4 regions of the Desulfomicrobium aestuarii genome follow, and region 4 is predicted to be linked to each of the others. Evidence: predicted binding sites of a transcription regulator. Region 4 holds the regulator's gene; each other region holds the start of a gene.

Region 1 (5,948 bases), 470 kb from region 4:
GAGCATTCGAGCAGGTCAACGTTGGTGGCTGCGATGACCCTGGCGTCGAAGGGCTGGTCCTGGTCGCTGCCCAGGGGTCTGATGGTCCGCGCGGCCAGGGCGCGCAGCAGCGCCTGCTGGACCTTGGGCGAGGCGTTGCCGATTTCGTCCAGATGCAGGGTGCCGCCCGATGCGGCGAGGAAGGCGCCCTTGCGGTCGCCCTTGGCCTCCGAGAAGGCCCCTTTGACGTGGCCGAACAGGGCGTCCATGAGCAGATTCTCATCCAGCGCCCCGCAATTGATCGAAATGAAAGGCCGCGAAGCCCTGGTGCTGGCCCGGTGGATCGCTTCGGCCGTCAGTTCCTTCCCGGTGCCGGTTTCGCCGATGACAAGCACGTCGGCCATGACCTGGGCGGCCTTCTGAATCATGGCGTTCAGGTTGCGGACGGCCTGGCTGGCGCCGACGATGCCGAATGGCGCCCCGTTTTCGAACGATTTGTCGATGTAACGCCCGGCCTCCCCAAGGGAATCGAGGCACACGGGCTGCCGTTGCAACTCCTCCAGCGCCTGGATCTGCCTGACCTTGGTCTCCTCGCGCGCGGCGTGCAGCTGCAGGACAAGCACATTCATCGCGTTCTGGAGATGGCGCAGCTCCTTGGGCAGCGGCGAAAGGCCGAGGATGGAGGAATCTTCTCCCAGGGCCAGCTTTTCCGTCGCGGCGGTCAGTGCCTTGAGGGGCCTGCTGATGCGTCGGTTGACGTAGAAAAAGGCGGCCACCGTGAGCACGAGGGCCGCCATCCAGGCCACGGACAGGGCCAGGGCTATCTCGTAACGCGAGGACTTGAGCATGAAGCTGCTGTCGATGCAGCCGAGGCCCCCGACGATGGCGGGGTTCTGCTGCTCCTCCTCCTGGAAGCGGATGGGGACGTAGTACAGGAAATGGTCCCGCTCGGGATTTGCCGGGTCGTTCAAAAAGTTCGAGAAGTCGGCCTCCCCGTCCCGTCCCGACTGCACCGCCGAGACGACGGCCCAGTACTTCTCGTATTGGGGGCTCGGACGGAACGCGCTCGCGAAGCCGGGACGGCCGACGTCGCCCTGCAGCCCTGTGCGGATGGCGTCGACGGAAATGTGCCCGCGCCCGGGCCCAAGGGGGCCGGTTTCGCTGATGAGCCAGCCTGAAAGATCGAAAAAGAAGCTGCTGACTCGCTCCTTTTCCTGAGGGAAAATGTAGAGCGGTGACTGGTTCGAGGAGAAGAGGGTCATGATCCGCTGCATCTCGACGATGTCCAGGGACAGGGTCAGGTAGCCGAGGAAGGTTCTGGCCGAGTCATATACCGGGGTGCTCAGCCGGATCACCGACAACTCGATGTTCTGGGGCGTGCCGGCCACGGGCACGGAAGTGTAGTAGACCTGTACCGGCTGGTCGATCTGCACGTAGTCGTGGACGGCCCTCCCCCCGCGCTCCCTCTTGTGTATCGTCCCGAACTTGATTTCCGAAGCCTTGTCGTCCGGAACCCTCCAGATCTGCTCCCCCGTGTTCAACAGCAGGAAGTTCTGCTTCGTTTCCACGGCGTGGAACGCGATTTCGGCGTACTGCCTCCTCTTGGCCTCGGGCTTGCTCGCCATGTACCGCTGGATCGAGTCCGGGGTCGGGTCCATGCCCGCGATATGCTCGAGCTCGAAGCGGGCATCCAGGAGCAGGTTCTCGATGGTGTGGGCTAGTGCCAGGGCCCTCGTGTGGGCGTTCCGCGCATACGCGCGGCTGAGATAGTGGGTCGTGATGCGGTAGGTGGACACGGTCATGGCGAGCATGACCGCGGCCATGAGCGGAGTTCCCACCAGCAGCAGGAGTCTGGTGATGCTCCACTCTTTGAGCGGGCGTTCGAGATTGAGGACCGGGTTGAGTATCGGCGGGTACGAGTAGCGCATGCGAGCTCCTGGCCTGTCGCTGGAGATGCGAAATGTTTTGTGCATTTTTTAACATGACGCGAAATATTGCGCAATATCTTTTTTTAATAATCTGGAATGTAATAGAAAATTGATGCGCGAAGTGTAGTGGCACACTCCTTGCCTCACAGGGGATGACAGTGCGTGACTGGCGCTGGTCCCGAACAAGAAGTCGCCCCAAGGGGCGAAGTCGGAAAGAGGCAAAGCCGCCCGGGCAGACGGGCGGAGTGGGGTTGAAAACATTCTGGAGGTAACAATGAAAGCGAAATTGAGCAGGCTGTGGTGGTCACTCATGGCAATGATCGTGCTGTGTCCGGGCTTCGCCCTGGCCGCAGGCGGAGGCAACGAGGCTCCCATCGTGATCGTGGCCGACACGCGCAAGCTGACGGGCGTGTTGGCGTGGTGGGCCAATCTGTACAACGAGAGTCATCTGCAGTTCATGCTCCTGACGATCGTTCTCATTCCCGTCACGGGCGTCGTCTTCGGCGTGATTGCAGACCTCATCATGTCGAGGATCGGCATCGACCTGAAGTCCAAAGACCTTCCCGGCCACTAAACCCCACTCACGAACAAGGAGACATGAACCATGGAATGGCTATACGTACTCATGCCCATCGCGGGCGTTAAAATTTTCTGGCCCGGCCTGATCATTCTCGGCGTGGGCGTCGGCATCATCGGCGGGTTCTTCGGCATGGGCGGCGCCTGGATGGTCACCCCCGGCCTGAACATCCTGGGCTTCCCCATGGCGTTTGCCATCGGCACGGACATCGCGCACATGGCAGGCAAGTCCCTCATCTCCACCATGCGCCACGGCAAGTTCGGCAACGTCGACTACAAGCTGGGCCTCATCATGCTCGTCGGCACAGTCGTGGGCTTCGAGATCGGGGCCCAGATGGTCATGTGGCTGGAGCGCATCGGCAGCGTCGAGAAGGTCGTGCGCTGGATCTACATGGCCCTGCTGGCCGGCATCGCCTGGATGGTCTTCCACGACGTCGGCAAGCGCAAGAAGCTGGAGCGCGCCGCGGCCGCCAAGGGCGAGGTCCTCGACGACAGCGTCCAGGGCATCGACTTCGCCTCCAAGCTGCACAAGATCCACATCCCGCCCATGGTTCACCTGAAGGAAGCCGGCATCTACTGCTCCGCCTGGCTGCCCATCATCGTCAGCTTCCTGACCGGCTGGCTGGCCGGCATCCTGGGCATCGGCGGCGGCCTGATCCGCATGCCCGCCCTGATCTACCTCATCGGCTGCCCGACCCACGTCGCCGTCGGCACCGACCTCTTCGAAGTGGCCATCTCCGGCCTCTACGGCGCAGCCACCTACACCTGGAAGGGCCGCACCGAGCTTGTCGCCGCGATGATCATGCTGGTCGGCGCCGCCATGGGCGCCCAGGTCGGCGCGGTGGCCACCAAGTACATCAAGGGCTACGGCATCCGCATCGCCTTCGGCCTGGCCGTCGTGGGCTGCGCAGTCTCCATCTTCCTGAAGCTCATCAAGCCCTGGTTGCCCGGCTACGGGACCCTGCTGGACAACGCCTCGACCACGCTGGTCCTCGGACTCGTGGCCAGCATGTCCATCTACATCTTCATGAGGATGGTCGCCGGCGCCAAGCGCGAACTTGCCATGAAGAAGAACCGTTAGCACAGCGCGAACCGACAAGGAGAACACTCATGAATATCAAACGCACACTCATCCTGCTCTCCATCGCCATGCTGGCCTTCGGAGCGCTGGGCTGCGAAGAATACGGCAAGGTCGACCAGGGCCGGGTCATCGCCTTCGACAAGGAAAAGGCAACCGTGACCGTCATCGAGGACAAGAACATGGAGCCCTCGAACCCCGACTATTCGATCCTTCCGCCGCACACGTACACGCTGCCTACGGAACCGATCGACCGCGGCGCGGATCCCAAGATCGGGCTGCGCATGAAGCTCGACGTGGAGAAGAAGTACATCAAGATCTTCAACCCCAACACCCAGGCCCTTGAAGAGCTGCCCATCACCATTGTAGACGTGCAGAAGGACATCGCCAAGGACCACCCCCTGGTCTTCGACAAGGACAAGAACGCGGCCAAGAAGTTCCCCCTGGTCGACCAGGACAAGAAGACCATCACCATCTACTCCGGACGCCAGAAGATGCTCGTGACCTTCAGCGTTCCCGAGGAGTACTTCGGCATGCCCGAGTACACTTGGGAAGCCGGTGACGAAGTGCGCATCTACTGGAAGGAAAAGGGCAAGGCCCTGCGTTTCATGAACATCAGCAAGACGGACATCTTCAAGAAGTAACGCCTCGCGAGTGCGCGGGGCGGCCGATCCCCCTCCCGGCCGCCCCGCGCACCCGCCCCTTCAGGAGCGCGCCATGAGCGAATACAGATTTTTCATGCTGCACAAGATACTGGTCCTTTCGGTCAACGCCCTCGTCCTCGCGGCCCTGAGCGTGGCCATGTACCTGGCCTCGGGCAACCCCGAGGAGTTCACCCTCGTCTTCCTCCAGGTTTTCGGCTCGCTGCTCGTGCCGATTTTCGCCCTGGGCTGGGCCGGCAAGCGTTGGCTGCGGCGCAGCTTCGTTCCCTGCGGGGACGCGGCATGATAGTGGCCGAGCGGGTCTGGCGCATGCAGCGCCTGAGCGGCCGCGTGGCCATGGTCCTGCTGACCCTGGCCCTGCTGTGCCTCTTCGACGGCCTGCGCGGGGGCTTCCTCGGCAGCTCCGGCCAGATACGCCTCATTCCCGGCGAACGGTACCTTCTGAGCGGCCCCATGCCCCCCAAGACCGACCGCATAGAGGATTTCGTCATCGAGGGCGCCCCCGCGGACGGAGCCCTGCGTCTCGTCGCGGAAGGCGTCTTCACGGGGTTCATGTTCGGTGGCGGCATGTGGCGCGGGTATCTGGATGCGGATATGCGCGCCGTTCCGGGCAATTACGAGATCAGGGTGCGCGACAGGTTCGGCGAGAAGCAGAATCCCGCCCTGGTCTTCAGCGTGCGGGTCTTTGCCGGAGCCGAGGATCGCCGGGCGGCATCCCCGTCCATGGTCACACGCTGGATCGCCGTCGAACCGCGCCTCCTGGCCGCCTGTCTCGGCGCGCTGGGAATACTCGTGGGATGCTGGAATTTCCTGCTCGGGAGAAAATGGCACGGCGAACTGGTGGCGCACGGGTGCGGCGAGGTGTTCCGGATGAAGACCGTCGACGGACGCGCGGAGGTCACGGCCGACATGGGAAGTCCGTGCGACATCCCGCAGGGAGCCACCTTTCGTTTCAGCCACCCTCTGCGCGGGGATGTCGGATACGGGACAGTCGTTTCTTGCGAGAAGGGCCATGTCACACTATATGTCGCAAATAACGCCCAGGTTCGTCCTGGCGACATAGCGTGCCCGGTAACCGTCTGAACCTCCGGAGGAGACATGAGTTCCCTTGAAGACTGCAAGCTCCTGTTCGTGGACGACGAGGAACAGTTCCTGGCCACGATCACCAAGTTTCTGCGCCGCAGGAAGCTTGACGTGGCCACGGCTCATTCGGGCCGGGACGGCCTGGACTGGTTCGCCGCCAATCCGGTGGACATAGTCATCCTGGACATCAGGATGCCCGGGTTGGACGGCGTGGAGGTCCTGCGGGAAATGCGCCGCCTCAAGGGAGACGACTTCGGGGTGATCATCCTGTCGGGACACGCCCATACCGACATCGCCCTTGACGCCATGCGTGGGGGTGCCAACGATTTTCTGCTCAAACCCTGTTCCGTCGACGAATTGCTCGAACGCATCGACATGCTTTACGACAGGCTGCTCGCGTTGCGGTTTGCCAAAGCGCAGGTGGGAAAAACATGAGCGAGTCCTTGCCACGGCGCGAACGCCGCACGCAAGGTGCCAAGAGCTTTCAGGCGGCGCCGCTTCCCGATGCCGTCCGTGCGGCGAAACACCAAGACGGGGTGTAATGTATGCCAGCTTTCGGGCTCAAGGATCTTGGAACGAAGATAGCCGTAACGGCCCTGGGCTTTTCCCTCATCCCGCTCATCGTGCTGGGCGTGACCATGT
Region 2 (5,948 bases), 1.3 Mb from region 4:
TTGGCCGCCTCGTCCTTGTTCCCGTTCAGCTGCACGACCATGCCCTTGCCCGTCAGGGCCTGGGCATCGGTCGGGGCGTAGGCGAGAACCGCATCGAAAGACTGCAGAGCCTTGTCCAGTTCGCGGCCGCGCATCTGAAACTCGCCCAGAAGTACCCCGACACTCGGATTCTTCGGCTCGGCTGCCATGGCCTTGCGCAGTTCCGCCTCCGCGGCGGCCCGGTCCTTGCGGGCCTCGAGGATGGCGGCAAGGGGCAGATAGGACTGGGCCTTCTTCGGGCTCAGCTGAATGAGTCGACGCGCGCTGTCTTCGGCCTTGCCCACCTCGCCCAGGGCCATCCAGGCTCGCGTGCGCTCCATGGTGCCGGCCCAGGGGTCGGCGGCCTCGAGCTGGCCGTAGAGGGACATGGCCTTGTCAGTCTCCTTGCGGGCGATGTGCAGGCGCGCCTTGGCCTGGACCAGACCGAGATTCGTCGGCGCCTTGGTCAGCTCCTCGTCGAGAACCTTCAGGGCCGTGTCGCTCTGCCCGTGCTGTTGCAGAAAGGCCGCAAGCATCAGTGCGGCGCCCAGGTCACCCGTGGCCCGCGCCTTTTCCAGGCGTATGCGGGCCTCGTCGGGCTTGCCCTGCTTGTCGAGAACCGCCGCCGAGGCCGTCAGGGCGCGCACGTCGTCGGGCTTGACGCCCAGGGCCAGATCGTACTGGGCCACGGCCTCGTCGGGCTTGCCCTGGGCCAGGCGGAAGGTGGCCGTGTTGTAGTAGGTCTGCAGGAAGGACTGGTCGGCGGCGCGGGCCTTGGTCAGGTAGTCGTCGGCTCCGGCCGCGTCCCTGCGGCCCAGGGCGGCCTTGGCCAGCGCGTTGAAGAGCACGGCGTCGGTCTTGCCGCCCGTCAGTCCGTCCGTCAGCACCTTCTGGGCCTCTTCGCCGCGCCCGTTGCGCAGATAGTAGGCGTGCAGGGCCAGGCGGGCATCGAGGCCCTGGGGAGAAACCTTCAGGGCCTCCTGCAGATCCTGCTCGCCGTCGGCTTCACCCATGGAAAGCTTGAGCAGTCCGTTCTTGAGCATGAGACCGTAATGGGTGGGGGCAAGTTTCCTGGCCGCTGCGTACTCGACCAGGGTTTCCCTCGGTTTGCCGGTCAGGAGCAGGGCGTCGCCCTTCAGGGCGTGCCCGCGGAAATCCTCGGGGCTTGCTTCGATCATCTTGTCGCCCACAACGAGGGCCTCTGCGCCGCGGCCCTGGCGCAGAAATATCTCGCCCTGCATGACCCTGGCCTGGATGAATCCCGGCGCATAGTCGAGGACTGTCTGGAATTGGGTCACGGCCATCTCCAGATTGCCGATGTAATAATAGGCCAGGCCCATCAGATAGTAGGTTTCCAGGTCGGGCTGAATGCGCAGGGATTTGGAAAGCTGCGTAACGGCCTCTTCGTATTTGCCGGTGCGGAGGTGGTACAGGCCCAGAAGCCGATAGCCCTCGGCCTTGTTCGGGAATTCCTTGATCATGGCCTCGGCCGATGCCTTCACGGCATCGCCCTGCCCCTGGTCGATGAGCAGACTCCCTTCCTTGTAGCGGGCAAAGAGGTCGGAAGGATAGATGGAGGAGATGCGGGCGTAGACATCGAGCATCCCTTCGGGGTCGCGCTCCTGGGCCTCGAGCTGTGCCAGTGCGTGCAGGGCCGGACGGTTTTGCGGATCCTTGGCCAGAAGGGTATCGATGACCTTCCTGGCGTTGCCGCGATCGCCCTGGGTCATGAAGTTGTGGATCAGGGCCAGCTTGGCTGAGACGCGGTCGGGCTCGATGGCCAGGGCCTTCTCCAAATGCGTCCTGGCGCTGGCCGGATCTCCGGCGATGGTGGCCGAGAAGGCCAACTGCTCCATGGCTGCGGCGTCGTCCGGATGTTCCTTGAGGTAGCTGTCGAGAAGGGGCACGGCCACGGCCGGCTTGTTCTGGAAGTTGGCGATGCGCGCCTGCTGGAAAACGACGCGGGCGTCGTGCGGGTTCTGGAGCTGGACCTTCTGGAACTCGCGCTCGGCCTGGTCGAGCTTGCCCGTTTCGACGTAGGCAACACCGAGATTGTAGCGGGCCTCGACAAAGTTTGGATCCTTCTCCAGAGCGTTCTTGAAGTGGACAATGGCGCCGTTGTAGTTGCCCTGTTGGAGCAGCGTCTGCCCTTCGGCATTCAACGATTCCTTGGTATGCCCTTTGCATCCGGCAATGAAGGTAACTACCAACAGCGCCACCAGCACAATCGTAAAACGAGACATGCATCCTCCTCAGGGAATCTGACCTGGAGACGGTTCATATTTGCCAAAATTCGACAGTGCGTTTGCCTGGTTCCAGGAGCACAGGCGACTGGATCGTGAACGGCCCGATCCGGAACTCACCAATGCCTATTCAATTCTGCATGGAAAGTGCAATGAAAAGCCATATTCATGCCAACGTGTCGCGAAAAAATTATGCCATGAATTTCAGCAGTTACAAAGCTCACAACATCCACCGCACGAGAATGACACTTTTTTTTGTCCACTCGAACCGGACTTGTCCGGCCGGTCCGGACGCAACTCCATTCGCAAGGACTCTGCTGAATCCATAAGTCCGAAGCATTATTTTCCGACAATTCCAATCAACATTTGCTTTTCGTACATGATGGTACCTATTTTTTATACGTAACCCCTTCGCATAAAAATAGGTAGCATGAAAATGAGATAATTTATGATGTAGGACACTTTTCTCCTTCCCATCACCATGGCATAAGTGCCATTCTCATCTCTCATGTTGGACAAATTTTGATAATAAAAATGGGGTGTTTTCGGACCATGACGGATTCGTGCGTAAGACGCGGAATCGTCTCGACTCAATATTTCTCACGAACGCACATCTATTTCCGTAAGACGACATTTCTCATACTTTAGTATGAGCTATCAACTCATACTCCCCCTCTATGCAGGATGACGAGCCCCATATCTGTTGCAAATTGACACAGAATGGGTGTCAATTTTTGCACTCCCGATGTCGGAAAAACTTACAGCCGATACTGGAGGGTGACCTGAAAATTTTGAAGACGAACAGCCGCATAGATTTTGATCCCCACGTTGACACTCATCGTTATTTACTGAAAATGAAAACAGCCTCGGAATCACCGAACATACCGGAGAGTAGCCATGCGAAACAGACTCCTGCACGCCTCCTTGACCGCGGCGGTCATCCTTCTTTCTCTCTCCCTTCCCCTCGCCGCGCAGGGACTGCCTTCAGGCCGCGAGGTGGCCCAGAAAATCCACGACCGCGATGTCGGCGACGACATGACCTGCCGACAGACCATGGAGCTCATTCCCTCCTCGGGCCAGCCGCGCGTCCGTGAGCTCACCGTGACAGGCGCGGACCGTGGAGGGCTGCGCCGCAGTCTGCTGCGCTTCACCGCTCCGGCGGACATCGCGGGAACGGGCTTCTTGGCCCTCGAAGACGGACAGGGCGGCACCGAGCAGTTCCTCTACCTGCCGGCCCTGAAGCGCTCCCGCCGCATCGTGGCCGACCAGAAGGGGCGAAGCTTCGTCAACACCGATTTCACCTTCGAGGACATGGAACGCCGCCCCGTCGACGACTCGGAGCACGCCGTCACCGGCGAGGACACCGTCGAAGGCGTGGCCTGCTGGATTCTGGAGAGTCGTCCCAAGCCCGAGGCGCAGTCCCAGTACACGATGGTCCGCGCCTGGGTGGCCAAGGACATGCCGCTTCCTCTGCGCGTGGACTTTTTCAGCAAAGACGCTGAGCCGGTGAAACGCTACACGGTGCTGCAACTGGAGAACATCCAGAATATCTGGACGGAGACCAGGGTGGTCATGGAGGACTTGGAGAGCGGTCACAAGACGATGCTGACGACGAACGAAATCAAGTACAACACGGGCGTGGATGAAAGCGCATTCTCCGTACAGTCCCTCGAAAACTGGTAGGGGGGCGTGGAAAAATCCGTTCCGGGCTGCGTTGCTCCCCGAATTTGACGGGCTCATGTAGGCGGCCACACCGCTGTCAAAACCGATTCTCGCCTTGCCGGAACGGGTTTAGAACGGCTCTGGGAGCGGCTTGGCCGAATAATGCATCGCCAAAAATGCGACGGCGTCAACCCAGTCCACCAAATTCATCCAGTCCACAAATCAGCCAAGACACCATCGAGAAAAGAGAGTCCCCTCGAAGCAACGATCGTCACAAGCGTCCCCCAGAAGCGCGATTGCTTCGATCCATGGAATTTTGCTAAAGATTTCCAGCAAACTGCCGAATTTTCATTGAGTGATCCATACATTCAACATACGTTCGAAAATGCCACGACACCAACACCCGCCCTCTCCACCGCCCCTCAGGGTCTTCCCCGCCCGGCCCGCGTACATGGTCCGGAGCGCACTCATTTGTCTGGCATTGCTCGTCCTTTCCATACTACCCGCCAGAGCGGGCCAACCTCTTCTGGTCACCGACCTCGAAACGACAACCGGGCCGGGCCCCCTGGCACTGACCATATCCGTGTCACGCAAACCGGACGTAATGCGCACTTTCCTGCTCAAGGAACCCGCCCGGCTCGTTCTCGACATGAGTCCGGCCCGGCTGGCCGGCGGAACGCGCAGCCTCGCGGGCGGCCTTGCACTGATCCATGGCGTTCGCGCCGCCCAACACGATCCGCGGACAGTCCGCGTGGTCTTCGACCTGAAGGCGGACGTCACGCACCGCCTCGAATCCAGGCCGGACTCGGCCGGACGCGGCGGGCACCAAATCGTCATCAGCATCTCCCCGGCCGACCAGGACCTTGCGTCACCTGTCAGCGCCCCTGCGCAAGAGGCCAGCCAGCCGGGTGGCAGCTCCGTGGCCGCCTCCACTCCCCAGGCAGATGCTGCGCCATCCGCCAGTGAAGCCGCGAAACCTTCCGGCAACAAGATCATCCTGTTCGGGCAAACCAAATCCGCTGAGCAACCGGCCGCAACGCCCTCCCCCTGGGGCGACTTCGAGCTCTCGGGCTTCCTCGCGGCCAAGGCCTCGCAGGAGCTTGTCGAGGACGAATACCCCGAACAGGCACGCGGTTTCCGCAACACCGTGCGCGTCGAGGGCAAGTGGATGCCCCCCCTGCCCGCCAACGAGGTCCGCGACGCATCGGGCACGTACCTGCTGGCTTCGGCCCAGTCAGATTATCTCGGTTTCGGCCCGGACCCGTCGGACGACGACCACGACCTGGACCTCTTCGAGGCCTACGTCCACCACGCCGCTCCCGGGTGGGAGTTGCGCGCGGGCCGGCAGATCGTGCGATGGGGCAAGACGGACCAGATCAGCCCCTTGGACAACCTGAACCCCCAGGACATGCGCGAGTTTTTCATCCCGGATCTTGAAGAGCGCAAACTCCCCAACTGGATGACCCGGGCCCGGGTCTTCCCGAGGGACGCCGGCCCCTTGGGGGCAATCGCCCTGGAGGCGGTCTTCATCCCCTTCTTCAGGGAAAACGAATACGACTGGACGGGCAACACCTGGGCCCTGCTGGGCGTGGAGGACACGGGTCTGCGCATCGACAAGGACGAGCCCGGCAAGAGCCTGGACAATTCGGACTACGGTCTGCGGGCCGCAGCCACCATCGCCGGCTGGGATCTGGCCGTGAGCTGGCTGCAGGCCACCGAAAAAACTCCGCGTCTGCGCATGGACCCCTTCAACCCCAAGGGTCCGACCCTGCAGGCCGACTACGGGCGGCAGAACATCTTCGGCTTCGAGTTCGAGACCACCCTGGAAAAATTCGGCTTCCGCGGCGAAGCGGCCTACTCCGACCTCCAGTCCGTCAACACCGAGGACTTCGACCCCGTCTCGCCCCCGGTCTCGTACTGGGTCGTCGGTCTCGACTACATCGGCGAGGCCGACTGGTACGCCAACGTCCAGCTCTCGCACCAGCACCTGTTTGAATACGACGAGGACACCCTTTTCCTGAAACG
Region 3 (5,948 bases), 230 kb from region 4:
ACGCACTTGGCGTCGTTCTCGCAGTGGTCGTTGTGCAGGTGGGTGTGCAGGATGATGTCGATGTCCTCCGGGACAAGGCCGTACTTCGCCAGCCCTTCCTCGAAGCCGTAAATCTTCCCGCCGATGGCCTTCTCCCGTTCCTCGGAGACCACGGGGCGCATCTCGCCCGTGTCCACGAGGATCTTTTTGTCCCCGCCCTCCAGGTACCAGCAGTAGATGGGTATGGTGTAGGGCGTGCCGTAGTCGTGCTGATACGTCATCATGCCCTTGTCGAAGACCTTTGTGCCCATGACGATGGGGTGGATGCGGTAGGTCATGCGTTCCTCCTTGTGAATGGGGCCGGACGGCCGCCCTCTCAGAGGTCGGCCGTGTCCAGGCGGAAACCCGAATACCCCGTGTGCACCTCGCAGTCCAGGTGGTCCGCCAGCCAGGCCGCGGCGGCCTCGCCCGTGCAGTGGCAGGGCACGAGAAGCCCCACGCGCATGTCCCGCAGGGCGCGGGCCGTCTTCTCCAGGCGCTCCGGGGTGGCCGCGCCGAGGTGCAGACCGCCGATGACGGCCCGGATGCGCCCCTCGCCCGTGACCTCGCGCAGGTGCATGAGGGTGTTGACCAGCCCCGCGTGGCAGCAGCCCGTACAGACCACGAGGCCCTTGTCCGTGGCGATCCACAGGGACTGGTCGTCGTTTATGGGGTCGGGGCGGTGGCCAAAGGGGTCGAAGAAGAACGGACCGCCCGTGTCCTCGAAGTCCGTGCGCCGCGGGATGAAGCCGCTGAGCCCCATGCCCCCGCCAAGCGGCACGGATTCGCCGCTCCAGCGCAGGCGGTCCACGGACAGAGCGTTCAGGGCGCGCATGGCCGCCACGGGCATGCGGATGTCGCGGGCCTCACCGTCCCGGATGCTGTAGCGCGGCTCGGTCACCCCGGAGTGGCAGTACAGCCTGGCGTGCGGCGCCGAGGACAGGACGAGGGGCACCGCGCCGGTGTGGTCGTAATGACCGTGGCTCAGGGCCAGGATGTCCGTGCGGCCCAGATCGACGCCCAGGGCGCGCGCGTTTTCGGCCAGGGCAGGGCCCTGGCCGGTGTCCAGCAGAATGCGCCTGTCTCCGGCGTCGATCCACAGGGCGTAGCCGTGCTCCTCCACGCACCCGAAACCGGCCCGGTTGTCGACGAGCACCGTAAGTTCAGCCCGTGTCATGGCGCCTCCCCTCTCAAGCCTGCGGCGCCGGGGCGGGCAGGTTCAACAGCGGGGCGACCACGGAACGCATGAGCTCCGCCGTGGGGCTCGACGCGTGGTGCAGGACGAAGGCCTGCCCCAGATCCCCGGCCTCGGCCACGGACGGGTCGATGGGGATGGAGCCCAGGAAGGGCACGCCCATGTCGTCGGCCATCCGCTTCCCGCCGCCCGAGCGCAGGATGTGCGTGACCTCGCCGCACTTGGGGCAGACGAAGCCGCTCATGTTCTCGACCACGCCCAGGACCTTCATGCCGACCTGGGCGCAGAAGGTGATGGACTTGCGCACGTCCATGGCCGCGACCCGCTGCGGCGTGGTCACGACCACGGCGCCGTCGATGGGGTTGATGAGCTGGCACACGGACAGGGGCTCGTCGCCCGTGCCGGGAGGCGCGTCGATGATCAGGTAGTCGAGGTCGCCCCAGGCCACGTCCTTCAGGAACTGCTTGATGACCCCGCCCTTGACAGGGCCGCGCCAGATCACGGCGTCGTCGGGGTCGCGCAGCAGGAAGCCCATGGACATGACCTTGAGGTGCCCGAGTTCCACGGGAACCAGGCCCTCGGGCCCCTGGTCGATGGTCGCGCCCTCCAGACCGAGCATGGTCGGGACGCTGGGACCGTGGATGTCCACGTCCAGCAGGCCGACCTTCCTGCCGGCCAGCATGAGGCCCATGGCCAGGTTCACGGCCACGGTGCTCTTGCCCACCCCGCCCTTGCCGGACATGACCATGATCCTGTGCTCGATGCGGCACAGGCGGGCCTGCAGGGCCCTGCGCTCCTGAAAATCCTGATCCGTCTCGTTCAACTGCCGCCTGGCCGCCGAGCACGAGGAATCCGTGCACGAATCGCACGTCGACGCCTTGGAACGGGCCGCACCGGATGCGGCGCTCTTCTCCGTGTTGTCCATCAAGTATCTCCGAAAAGGCTGTTGGTGATCATCCACATATCCTCCCGGCCGCGAGCCGCGCGCTGCGCGCCGGGAGGCGTCCATTTCGATATCAAGCCGGTCCCACTCCCGTCACGTTCCGGGCACACCGCTGCCGCCCTGCCCCCGGCCGCCCCTGCGTGCATGCCGGCGCTGACCGCCGGGGCAGGCATCGGAAGCGTCTTCGGAGACGACGAGGACCGGACTTCCCACATGTCGAGGCCCGAAGCCGGCCGCACGGCTCTCCCCCGCTCCCCGGCCGCGCCCCGCGCCGCGGCATCCGGGCATGGCGAAGGTCTCGTCGAGCCGCCCATGCTCCCATGCGGCCACGACCCGCTCCAGGTCGCCGGCCACGAAGCCCACCACGGCGATGCCCCGGGCCGCCAGGGCCTCGGACATGGTCCGGGAGATGGCCCCGCAGATGAGGGTGCCGACGTTCAGCACGCAGAGTTCCTCGGCCCTGTGCAGCGGCTCGGAGCACTGCAGCAGATGCTCCTCGTGCGCCCCGGCGCCGTCCCCGAGAACGAGGATCTCGCCTCCGATGTCGAAGACCGGGGCGATGCGATGCTGCCAATGATGGACTGCGATGCGGGTCATGGGGTTCCTCTCTGCGCCGGGGCAGAGCATGGAGCGTGCCGGAAGAGGCCGGGCGGACGGACAGGGCGGGCCGGGGGGTGCGGGCGGACGGGACAGGAGCGGGGTTGCAACGGCGCACCACAAGACGCGCCAGGGTTGCGCGCGGCTACCGTCGGGGGGTGGAGCGGCCGTCGCGTACGGGCAGTTCCATGCCCAGGCGCTTCATGCGCCGAAAGAGCGTGGTCTTGTGGATGCCCAGATCCCGCGCCGCGGCCAGGCGGTTGAAGCCGACCCTCTCCAGGGCGGTCCGGATGGCCTGCCGGTCCAGGAGGTCGTGCACGGACTGATGCCCGCCCAAATGGGGCACCGTGGCCGTCAGCTCCTCGGGCAGATGGATGATGTCGATGCGACCGTCGCCGCAGAGCACGAAGGCGCGCTCGATGCAGTTCTCGAGTTCGCGGATGTTGCCCGGCCAGTCGTGGGCCAGAAGCAGCGACAGGGCCTCGGGGCTCATGCCGGGGACGCAGCGGTTCTGGAGGCGGTTGAAGCGGCGGATGAACTGCTCGGCCAGCAGGCCGATGTCGTCCTTGCGCTCGCGCAGGGGAGGGAGTTCCAGGCGGATGACGTTGATGCGGTAGTAGAGGTCCTCGCGGAAGGCCCCCGCGCGGATGAGGTCCGGCAGGCTGCGGTTGGTGGCCACGACGACGCGGGCGTCGGTGGACTCGGTGCGCGAGGAGCCCAGGGGCTCGAAGGTCCTCTCCTGCAGCACGCGCAGGAGGCGCACCTGCAGGGCAGGGCTTATTTCGCCGATCTCGTCCAGGAAGATGGTCCCGCCGCGGGCCTGGGCGAAGCGGCCGAGGCGGTCGCGCACGGCGCCGGTGTAGGCTCCGGCCTTGGCCCCGAAGAGTTCGGATTCGAGCAGCGCGTCGGGCAGGGCCGCGCAGTTCACGGCCACGAAGGGCCCCTCGCTGTGGGCGCTCAGGGAATGGATGGTGCGGGCGAAAAGTTCCTTGCCCGTGCCCGTCTCGCCGGTGATGAGGACCGTGCTGGGGCTGGCCGCCAGGGCCGGCAGGACCTCGAACAGACGATGCATGCGCGGGCTGCGGCTGAAGAGCTCACCCACGTGGCAGCGCCCTTCGAGTTCGCGCTTCAGGGCGTCGACCTCGGACAGGTCGCGGAAGGTCTCGGCGCCGCCCATGACCCGCCCGGACTCGTTGCGGAAGACCGCAGTGGACACGCTGATGGGCACGCGCTCGCCCTGGGCCGTGATGATGTACCCGCAGGTGCCGATGTGCGGGCGCCCGCTCGCCAGTGTGGCCTGCAGGGGGCACTGCGCTCCGCACAGGCTGGAGCGGAAGACCTCGGAGCACAGGCGCCCCAGGGCCTCGGCGCGCGGCACGCCGGTGATCTCCTCGGCGGCGCGGTTGAAGGAGGTGATGCGCCAGTCGAGGTCCACGGTGAAGACGCCGTCGGAGATGCTCTCCAGAATGGCGTCGGTGGGCGTATCGTGTTTGGGGATGGCCATGGCCTGTCATGTTCCCTGACGCGGCCCTCGGTCAAGTGCCCGAAAAAAAAGCGGGGCGGAATCTCTCCCGCCCCGCCTTCGTCCGCAAACCCGGCCTAGACCTTGGCGGCCGTCTTCAGGTCATCGATGGCATCGGTCACTTCCCACGGGAAGATGAAGTCCTCCCGGCCGAAGTGGCCGTAGCAGGCGCTCTTCTTGTAGATGGGCTGGATGAGGTTCAGGCGCTTGATGATGAAGTAGGGGCGCAGGTCGAAGACCTCGCGCACGGCCTTGGTCAGCACCTCGTCGGGCACCACGCCCGTGCCGCCCGTGGTGACGAGCACCGAGACCGGCTCGGCCACGCCGATGGCGTAGGCGATCTGCACTTCGCAGGTCCCGGCCAGGCCGGCGGCCACGATGTTCTTGGCCACGTAGCGGGCCATGTAGGCGCCGGAGCGGTCGACCTTGGACGGGTCCTTGCCCGAGAAGGCGCCGCCGCCGTGGTTGCCCATGCCGCCGTAGGTGTCGTTGATGATCTTGCGGCCCGTCAGGCCGCAGTCGGCCAGGGGGCCGCCGGCCACGAAGCGGCCAGTGGTGTTGATGTAGATGCGGGTGTTCTCGTCCATCATGTCCGCAGGCATGACCTTGTAGATGACCTCGCGCTTGATGCCCTCGACGATCTCTTCATAGGTCACTTCCGGGGTGTGCTGGGAGGACACGACCACGTTGTCGATACGCACGGGCTTGCCCTTGCGGTATTCCACCGAAACCTGGGTCTTACCGTCGGGGCGCAGGAAATTGAGCGCTCCGCTCTTGCGCACTTCGGCCAGCTTGCGGCTCAGCCCGTGGGCGTAATAGATGGGCGCGGGCATGAGGGTTTTGGTCTCGTCCGTGGCGTAGCCGAACATCATGCCCTGGTCGCCGGCGCCCTGGTCCTCGGGCTTGGCGCGGTCAACGCCCATGGCGATGTCCGGGGACTGCTTGTCGATGGACGACAGCACGGCGCAGGTGTTGGCGTCGAAGCCCATGTCGGAGCTGACATAACCGATCTCGCGCACCGTGGAGCGCACGATTTCGGGCAGGTCGGCGTAGGCCTCGGTGGTGATCTCGCCGGCGATGATGGCCATGCCGGTGGTGACGAGGGTCTCGCAGGCCACGCGGGAGCGCGGGTCCTGGGCCAGGAGGCAGTCGAGGACGGCGTCGGAGATCTGGTCGGCGATCTTGTCCGGGTGGCCTTCGGTCACGGATTCGGAAGTGAACAGATAGTGGTCGGCATTGAGAATCATGGGAATCTCCTTGTCATGTGGAGTTGATTAGTAACGGTAATGGTCGGGCTTGTAGGGGCCGTTCACGGACACGCCGATGTAATCGGCCTGCTCGCTGGACAGGGTTTCGAGTTCCACGCCCAGGCGGGCGAGGTGCAGGCGCGCCACCTCCTCGTCCAGGACCTTGGGCAGGGTCATGACCTGCGGGGGGTACGTGTTTTTGGCCAGGTCGAGCTGGGCCAGGACCTGGTTGGTGAAGGAGTTGGACATGACGAAGCTCGGGTGGCCCGTGGCGCAGCCGAGGTTCACCAGGCGCCCCTCGGCAAGGACGATGAGGCTCTTGCCCGAGGGCAGGACCCACTTGTCGACCTGGGGCTTGATGGTGATCTTTGTGCATCCTGGCGTATTCTCCAGGAAGCCCATGTCGATCTCGTTGTCGAAGTGGCC
Region 4 (5,948 bases):
CGGCTGCGTCATGAAGCGCTTCAACGTCCAGGATGGCCTGGGCATCAAGCTCGGACCCAAGGCCGGCATCGAGTTCGCGGTCATCACGGGCCTTGAGTCCCCGGCCGTGAAGCGGCGCGTGACGGAACTGGGCATCGGCCACTACTATTACGGGCACCACCGGAAGGTGCCGGCCATGCGCGAGATTTCCGAAAAGACCGGCATCCCCTTCGACCACATGGCCTACGTCGGCGACGACTGGGTCGATGCCGCACCCATGTCCATGGTCGGCTTCCCCATCGCCGTGCCCAACGCCCGCCCCGAGATCCTGAAGCTCGCGGCCTGGACCACCCGGGCCATGGGCGGCCACGGCGCCGTACGCGAGGCCCTGGACTTCATCCTGCGCGCCCAGGGCAAGCTCGACGCCATGTGGCGGGAGTGGCTGACGGCATGAAACGGGCACTGGCGGTCGTCATCGCCCTGCTGATCCTGGCCGGCATCGCCGTCCTGGGCTGGCGCATGCTGTGGCCCGAGCGTCTGACCCCGGACATCGCCCGCAACGTGGACGTTGACCTGAGCCTCAAGGGCGTGAACCTGAGCCAGGGCAAGGACGGCAAAAAGCTCTGGAACTTGAGCGCTGCCGGGGCGAACTACGCCGAGGCCGGAGACGAACTGACCCTGACGGACCCCGTCATCACCTACTGGGGCGAGGAAGGCGGCGAGCACGTCGAAGTCACGGCGCCCAAGGGCCAGGTCTGGCAGAAGGAGGACCGCGCCAGGATGTGGGACGGCGTCAACGCCACCCGGGGGGAATACCGCATGCGCGCCGACACCCTCGACTACACGGGCGGGAACCGCACCCTAGTTCTGTCCGGCAACATCGACATTTCAAGCGATTCCATGCAGGGCCGCTCCGACGCCCTGACATATTTCCTGGACACGGGCGACATCCTGGCCCGCGGCAACGTCCAGGTCACCCTGAACTGACGAGCGGGGACATCTATGCGTTCACTCATTCTGATTCTCCTCCTGGCATGGGCCGCCCCCCTGTGGGCAGCGGAAAAGACCGTGCCGGTCAAGATCACGTCCGACACCATGACCTATACCCAGAAAGGCGACCAGGTGGTCTTTTCCGGGTCGGTGCACGTCATCCGCCAAGACGTCGAGATGTGGTCCGACACCCTGACCGTGCTCCTCGACAAGAAGCAGGGCGGAGGCAACTCCACCCAGACCGCCATGGACCAGCAGAGCTCCATCAAGAAAATCATCTCCCAGGGCAATGTCCGCCTCAAGGCCGACAAGGGCCGCTCCGGCACCTGCGACAAGGCCACCTACGACACGGCCACGGAAATCCTGACCCTCGAAGGCGATCCGGTGCTGATGGAAGGCGCCAACAAGATCCAGGGCGAGGTCATCAAGCTCTACATGCGCGAGAACCGCAGCGAGGTTCTGGGCGGCAAGCAGCGGGTCGAGGCCATCTTCAACACCCCGGCCGACACCAAGGAGCTCAAGCCGTGACGACCCTGTCCGGCCGCCAGCTGGCCAAACGCTACGGGGCCCGCGACGTGGTCCGCGACATCGACCTCGACGTGCGCCAGGGCGAGGTCGTCGGCGTGCTCGGCCCCAACGGCGCCGGCAAGACCACGACCTTCTACATGCTCGCCGGCATCGTCACGCCCACCCGCGGGGAAGTCACCCTGGACGGCGTGGACATCACCCGCTGGCCCCTGCACAAGCGCGCCCGCCTGGGCATGAGCTACCTGCCCCAGGAAAGCTCCATCTTCCGCAAGCTGACCGTGCGCCAGAATCTGCAGCTCATCCTGGAATACTCCGGCCTCTCGGCCGAGGAGCAGAAGCGCACGGCCGACAGGCTCCTGGACGAGCTCGGCATCACCCGCCTGCAGGACCAGCTGGCGGCCTACCTGTCCGGCGGCGAGCGCCGCAGGCTCGAGATCGCCCGCGCCCTGATCCGCGACCCGAAGTTCATCCTGCTGGACGAACCCTTCGCCGGCATCGACCCCCTGGCCGTGGACGACATCCAGACCATCATCGAGGGCCTCAAGGCCAAGGGCATCGGCGTGCTCATCTCCGACCACAACGTGCGCGAGACCCTGCAGATCTGCGACCGCGCCTACCTAGTGTACGACGGCCGCATCATCCTGAGCGGCAGCCCCGACGAGATCGTCGCCGACCCCGGGGCGCGCAAGGTCTATCTCGGCGAGGGTTTCAGCCTTTAGCGGGGTGCCGATTTCCCAAGGATTGCCACGACCTGCCTTCTGTGGCAAAGTCTTTGCTGGATGAATCCGCCGACGACAACACTGCATCTTACGCTGGGACGACAGAGACACTATGGGCCTTGAACTCCGACAGAACCTCAAGCTGACGCAGCAGCTGGTCATGACCCCGCAGCTGCAGCAGGCCATCAAGCTGCTTCAGCTCTCCCGATTCGAGCTCCTCGAAGCCGTCCAGCAGGAACTGCTGGAAAATCCGATGCTTGAGGAAGCGCCGCGGGAGATCTCCGAGGAGGTCGAATCCCAGGCCCCGCCCGTGGAGCAACGGGCCGACGTGTCCTTCGACGACGCCGAGCTCATGCGCAACGCCGACTGGGAGAACTACCTCGGCGACTTTTCGAGCACGACCAAGCAGGTGCAGTTCAAGGAGACCGAGGCCCTCGAGGAGATGATGTCTTACGAGGCCAGGCTCTCGGGCAAGCCCTCCCTGGAAGGCCACCTCCTGTGGCAGCTCTGCCTCTCCAACATCACCGAAGAGGAGGAGGCCATCGGCGAGGCCATCATCGGCAACCTGGACTCCCTGGGCTACCTGACGACCAGCGCCGAGGAGATCGCCTCCGAGACCCTTTCGCCCCTGGCCCTGGTCCAGTCCGTCCTGCACCGCCTGCAGCGCTTCGACCCCGTGGGCGTGGCCGCCCGTTCCCCCAAGGAGTGCCTGCTCATCCAGTTGGAGGTCCTGGGCCAGGACGACCCCATCCTCGTTTCACTGGTGGACGAGCATCTGGAGGATATCGAGAAGCGCCGCTACAAGCCGCTCCTGCGCAAGTTCAAGATCCAGATGGAGGACCTGAAGGCCTACCTTGACATCATCCAGACCCTGGACCCCATGCCCGGCGCGAGCTACGGCAGCGACAACACCGTCTTCGTCAGCCCCGACGTCTTCGTGTACGAGTACGAAAGCGATTTCGTCATCGTCATGAACGACGACGGCCTGCCCAAGCTGCAGCTGAGCCCCTACTACATGGACGACACGAGCCTGGCCGTGAAGGGCCCGGACCGGGAGTACCTCCACGACAAGATGCGTTCGGCCATGTGGCTCATGAAGAGCTTGCACCAAAGGCAGAGAACCCTGTATAAGGTGGTCGAGAGCATCGTGCGGTTTCAGCGGGGCTTCTTCGAGCACGGCGTGACCAAGCTCAAGCCCCTCATACTCAAGGACGTGGCCGACGACATCGAGATGCACGAGTCCACGGTCAGCCGCATCACCACGAGCAAGTACGTGGCCACCCCGCACGGCATCTTCGAACTGAAATTTTTCTTCAATTCCGCGCTGGAGATGGACGACGGCACCCAGGTGGGCTCCGAGTCCGTCAAGGCCATCATCAAGAAGATGGTCAGCGAGGAAGACCCCAAGCACCCCTACAGCGACGAGAAGATCGCCGCGGTGCTGAAGGAAACGCTGGATGTCAACATCGCCCGCCGCACGGTGGCCAAATACCGCGCCGTCCTGGGCATCGAGTCGTCATCCAAGCGCAAGCAGGTGTTTTGATATTCCACCCCTCGCCGCCCTTCCGGGAAGACGCGGGGTTGACCCTCAACTGACGAGGAGGATTCCATGAGGATAGTCTTCAACTTCAAGAACTTCGACCCTTCCGACCACCTGCGCAAGTACGCCAAGGACCGTTTCGGCAAGCTCGGCAAGTTCATGGCCGGCACCCCTGACGCCGAACTGCAGGTCAACCTCGAAGTCGAGAAATTCCGCCATATCGCCGACGTCGTCCTGACCGGCAAGAACGTGCACATCTCCGCCCGCGAGGACAGCGAGGACATGTACTCCACCGTCGACATGGTGTGGGACAAGCTCGAGGCCCAGATGCGCAAGGTCCGCGACAAGGACAAGAGCAAGCGCAAGGCCGGCGGCGACACCGTGCGCATGGACGTCATCAGCTTCGACGAGGACACCACGGGCAAGCGCAGGCAGAGCATCCAGCAGACCGACCACTTCGAGCCCAAGCCCATGGTCGTCGAAGAGGCCGCCATGCAGCTCGGCAAGACGGAGAACGAGTTCCTCGTCTTCCTGAACGCCGAGAACGAACGCGTCAACGTCATCTACCGCCGCAAGACCGGCGACTTCGGCCTCATCGACCCTGGGGTATAAGGGCATGAAGCTTGCCGAATACCTGGATAAAGACCTGATCATCTCCGACCTTTCGGCCAGGACCAAGAAGGAGGTCCTGGCCGAACTCGTTTCCCCGCTCCCGGGCAAATTCCCGGGCGTTGACCCCGTGCGGGTGGCCCAGGTGCTCCTGGACAGGGAAATGCTGGGCACCACGGGCATCGGAGACGGCATCGCCATCCCTCACGGAAAGCTGGACAGCCTCGACCAGGTCATGGTCATCGTGGGACGCAGCCGCGAAGGCGTCGATTTCGCCAGCCTGGACCACAAGCCGGCCACCATCTTCTTCACGGTCCTGGCCCCCTCCAGCGTGGTGGGCCTGCATCTGAAGATCCTGGCCACCATCTCGCGCCTGCTCAAGGACAACGCCTTCCGCCAGGCCTTCGCCGACGCGGAAGGCGGCGACGGGCTGTGGCGGCTGCTGCAGTCCGTCTGAAGCCTGTGCAAGGAACCCCCGCCATGGAAATGCGCAACGCACCGAAAAACGTCGTCATCGTCTCGGGCATGTCGGGCTCGGGCAAGAGCACGGCCCTGCGCGTCTTCGAGGACATGGGCTTCTTCTGCGTGGATGGCCTGCCGGCCCGCATGGCCCCGGCCCTGATCGAGCTGTTCTTCTCGTCCTCGTCCACGGACTACCCGGGCCTGGCCATGGGCATGGACCTGCGCCAGCCCGACTTCGCCGGGCAGTGGCGGGAAGTGTTGCAGGACATGGAGAAGCTGTCGGTGCGCCCGACCATCATCTTCACGGACTCCTCGGACCAGGTCCTGCTGCGCAGGTACGCCACCACGCGCCGACCCCACCCCCTGGCCACGGGCAACCTGGGCCTGGAAGCGGCCCTGGACCGGGAACGGGAGATCCTGGAGCCCATCCGTAACCAGGCCGACCTGGTCGTCGACACGTCCCACTACTCGGTCCACGACCTGCGCCGCGTCATCCAGGACAAGTGGGCGAGCATCGCCAGCCTGAGCCAGGGCATGCGCGTGCACCTCATCTCCTTCGGCTTCAAGTACGGGGCCCCGGCCGAGGCCGACACGGTCATGGACCTGCGTTTCCTGCCAAACCCCTATTTCGTCGAGGACCTGCGCCCCCTGTCCGGACAGGATGAAGCCATCGCCCGCTACGTCCTGGACGGCGAACCCGGCCGGGAGTACCTGAAGAGGCTCCTGGAGTTTCTCGACTTCACCGTGCCCCTCTACGCCAGGGAAGGGCGCTACCGCCTGACCATGGCCTTCGGCTGCACCGGCGGCAGACACCGCTCCGTGGCCGTGACAGAGGCCGTGCTTGCCCACCTGAGGGCGCGCGGGTACACCGTCTCTGTGGAGCATCGGCATTTCAGTCTCGGATAACGCGTTCTGGAGGAAGAATGGTTGGAGTGATTCTGGTGACCCATGGCCAGTTCGGCCAGCATCTGCTGGAGGCTGCCCAGACCATCTTGGGGCCGCAGGAACAGTGCGCCCACATAGCGGTGGAAGGCGCGGTGGACATGGCCACCCTGCTGACGGACCTGAAAAGCGCCGTCAAACGGATGGAGACGGGCGAAGGCGTGATCATCCTGACCGAC

What was found. Region 4 encodes sigma-54, which starts transcription at its own class of promoters, with help from an activator protein. Its sites were predicted from a motif close to CTGGCACGGNNNNTGCTT; they were not measured.
Region 1: a site for sigma-54 is predicted at 2,034-2,051, ahead of ACZ5AC_RS10145 (DVU0150 family protein). Genes of this name have one in related genera too.
Region 2: a site for sigma-54 is predicted at 2,419-2,436, ahead of prsT (XrtA/PEP-CTERM system TPR-repeat protein PrsT). Genes of this name have one in related genera too.
Region 3: a site for sigma-54 is predicted at 2,778-2,795, ahead of ACZ5AC_RS11305 (NifB/NifX family molybdenum-iron cluster-binding protein). Genes of this name have one in related genera too.

Annotation. Positions count from the first base shown of each region.
Region 1 covers NZ_AP042427.1:2,253,046-2,258,993, reverse strand. The annotation lists gene ACZ5AC_RS10150 (sigma 54-interacting transcriptional regulator) at 1-1,907, opposite strand, end outside; gene ACZ5AC_RS10145 (DVU0150 family protein) at 2,182-2,481, shown strand; gene ACZ5AC_RS10140 (sulfite exporter TauE/SafE family protein) at 2,512-3,564, shown strand; gene ACZ5AC_RS10135 (DUF4881 domain-containing protein) at 3,594-4,205, shown strand; gene ACZ5AC_RS10130 (hypothetical protein) at 4,279-4,509, shown strand; gene ACZ5AC_RS10125 (hypothetical protein) at 4,506-5,306, shown strand; gene ACZ5AC_RS10120 (response regulator) at 5,322-5,741, shown strand; gene ACZ5AC_RS10115 (sensor histidine kinase) at 5,852-5,948, shown strand, end outside.
Region 2 covers NZ_AP042427.1:1,398,236-1,404,183, reverse strand. The annotation lists gene prsT (XrtA/PEP-CTERM system TPR-repeat protein PrsT) at 1-2,261, opposite strand, end outside; gene ACZ5AC_RS06410 (outer membrane lipoprotein-sorting protein) at 3,159-3,944, shown strand; gene ACZ5AC_RS06405 (DUF1302 family protein) at 4,309-5,948, shown strand, end outside.
Region 3 covers NZ_AP042427.1:2,492,239-2,498,186, forward strand. The annotation lists gene ACZ5AC_RS11290 (N-acyl homoserine lactonase family protein) at 1-317, opposite strand, end outside; gene ACZ5AC_RS11295 (MBL fold metallo-hydrolase) at 356-1,195, opposite strand; gene ACZ5AC_RS11300 (P-loop NTPase) at 1,209-2,138, opposite strand; gene ACZ5AC_RS11305 (NifB/NifX family molybdenum-iron cluster-binding protein) at 2,250-2,753, opposite strand; gene ACZ5AC_RS11310 (sigma-54 interaction domain-containing protein) at 2,899-4,257, opposite strand; gene metK (methionine adenosyltransferase) at 4,353-5,522, opposite strand; gene ahcY (adenosylhomocysteinase) at 5,550-5,948, opposite strand, start outside.
Region 4 covers NZ_AP042427.1:2,721,636-2,727,583, forward strand. The annotation lists gene ACZ5AC_RS12325 (KdsC family phosphatase) at 1-433, shown strand, start outside; gene lptC (LPS export ABC transporter periplasmic protein LptC) at 430-966, shown strand; gene ACZ5AC_RS12335 (LptA/OstA family protein) at 982-1,497, shown strand; gene lptB (LPS export ABC transporter ATP-binding protein) at 1,494-2,216, shown strand; gene rpoN (RNA polymerase factor sigma-54) at 2,329-3,759, shown strand; gene hpf (ribosome hibernation-promoting factor, HPF/YfiA family) at 3,826-4,368, shown strand; gene ACZ5AC_RS12355 (PTS sugar transporter subunit IIA) at 4,373-4,822, shown strand; gene rapZ (RNase adapter RapZ) at 4,846-5,733, shown strand; gene ACZ5AC_RS12365 (PTS sugar transporter subunit IIA) at 5,751-5,948, shown strand, end outside.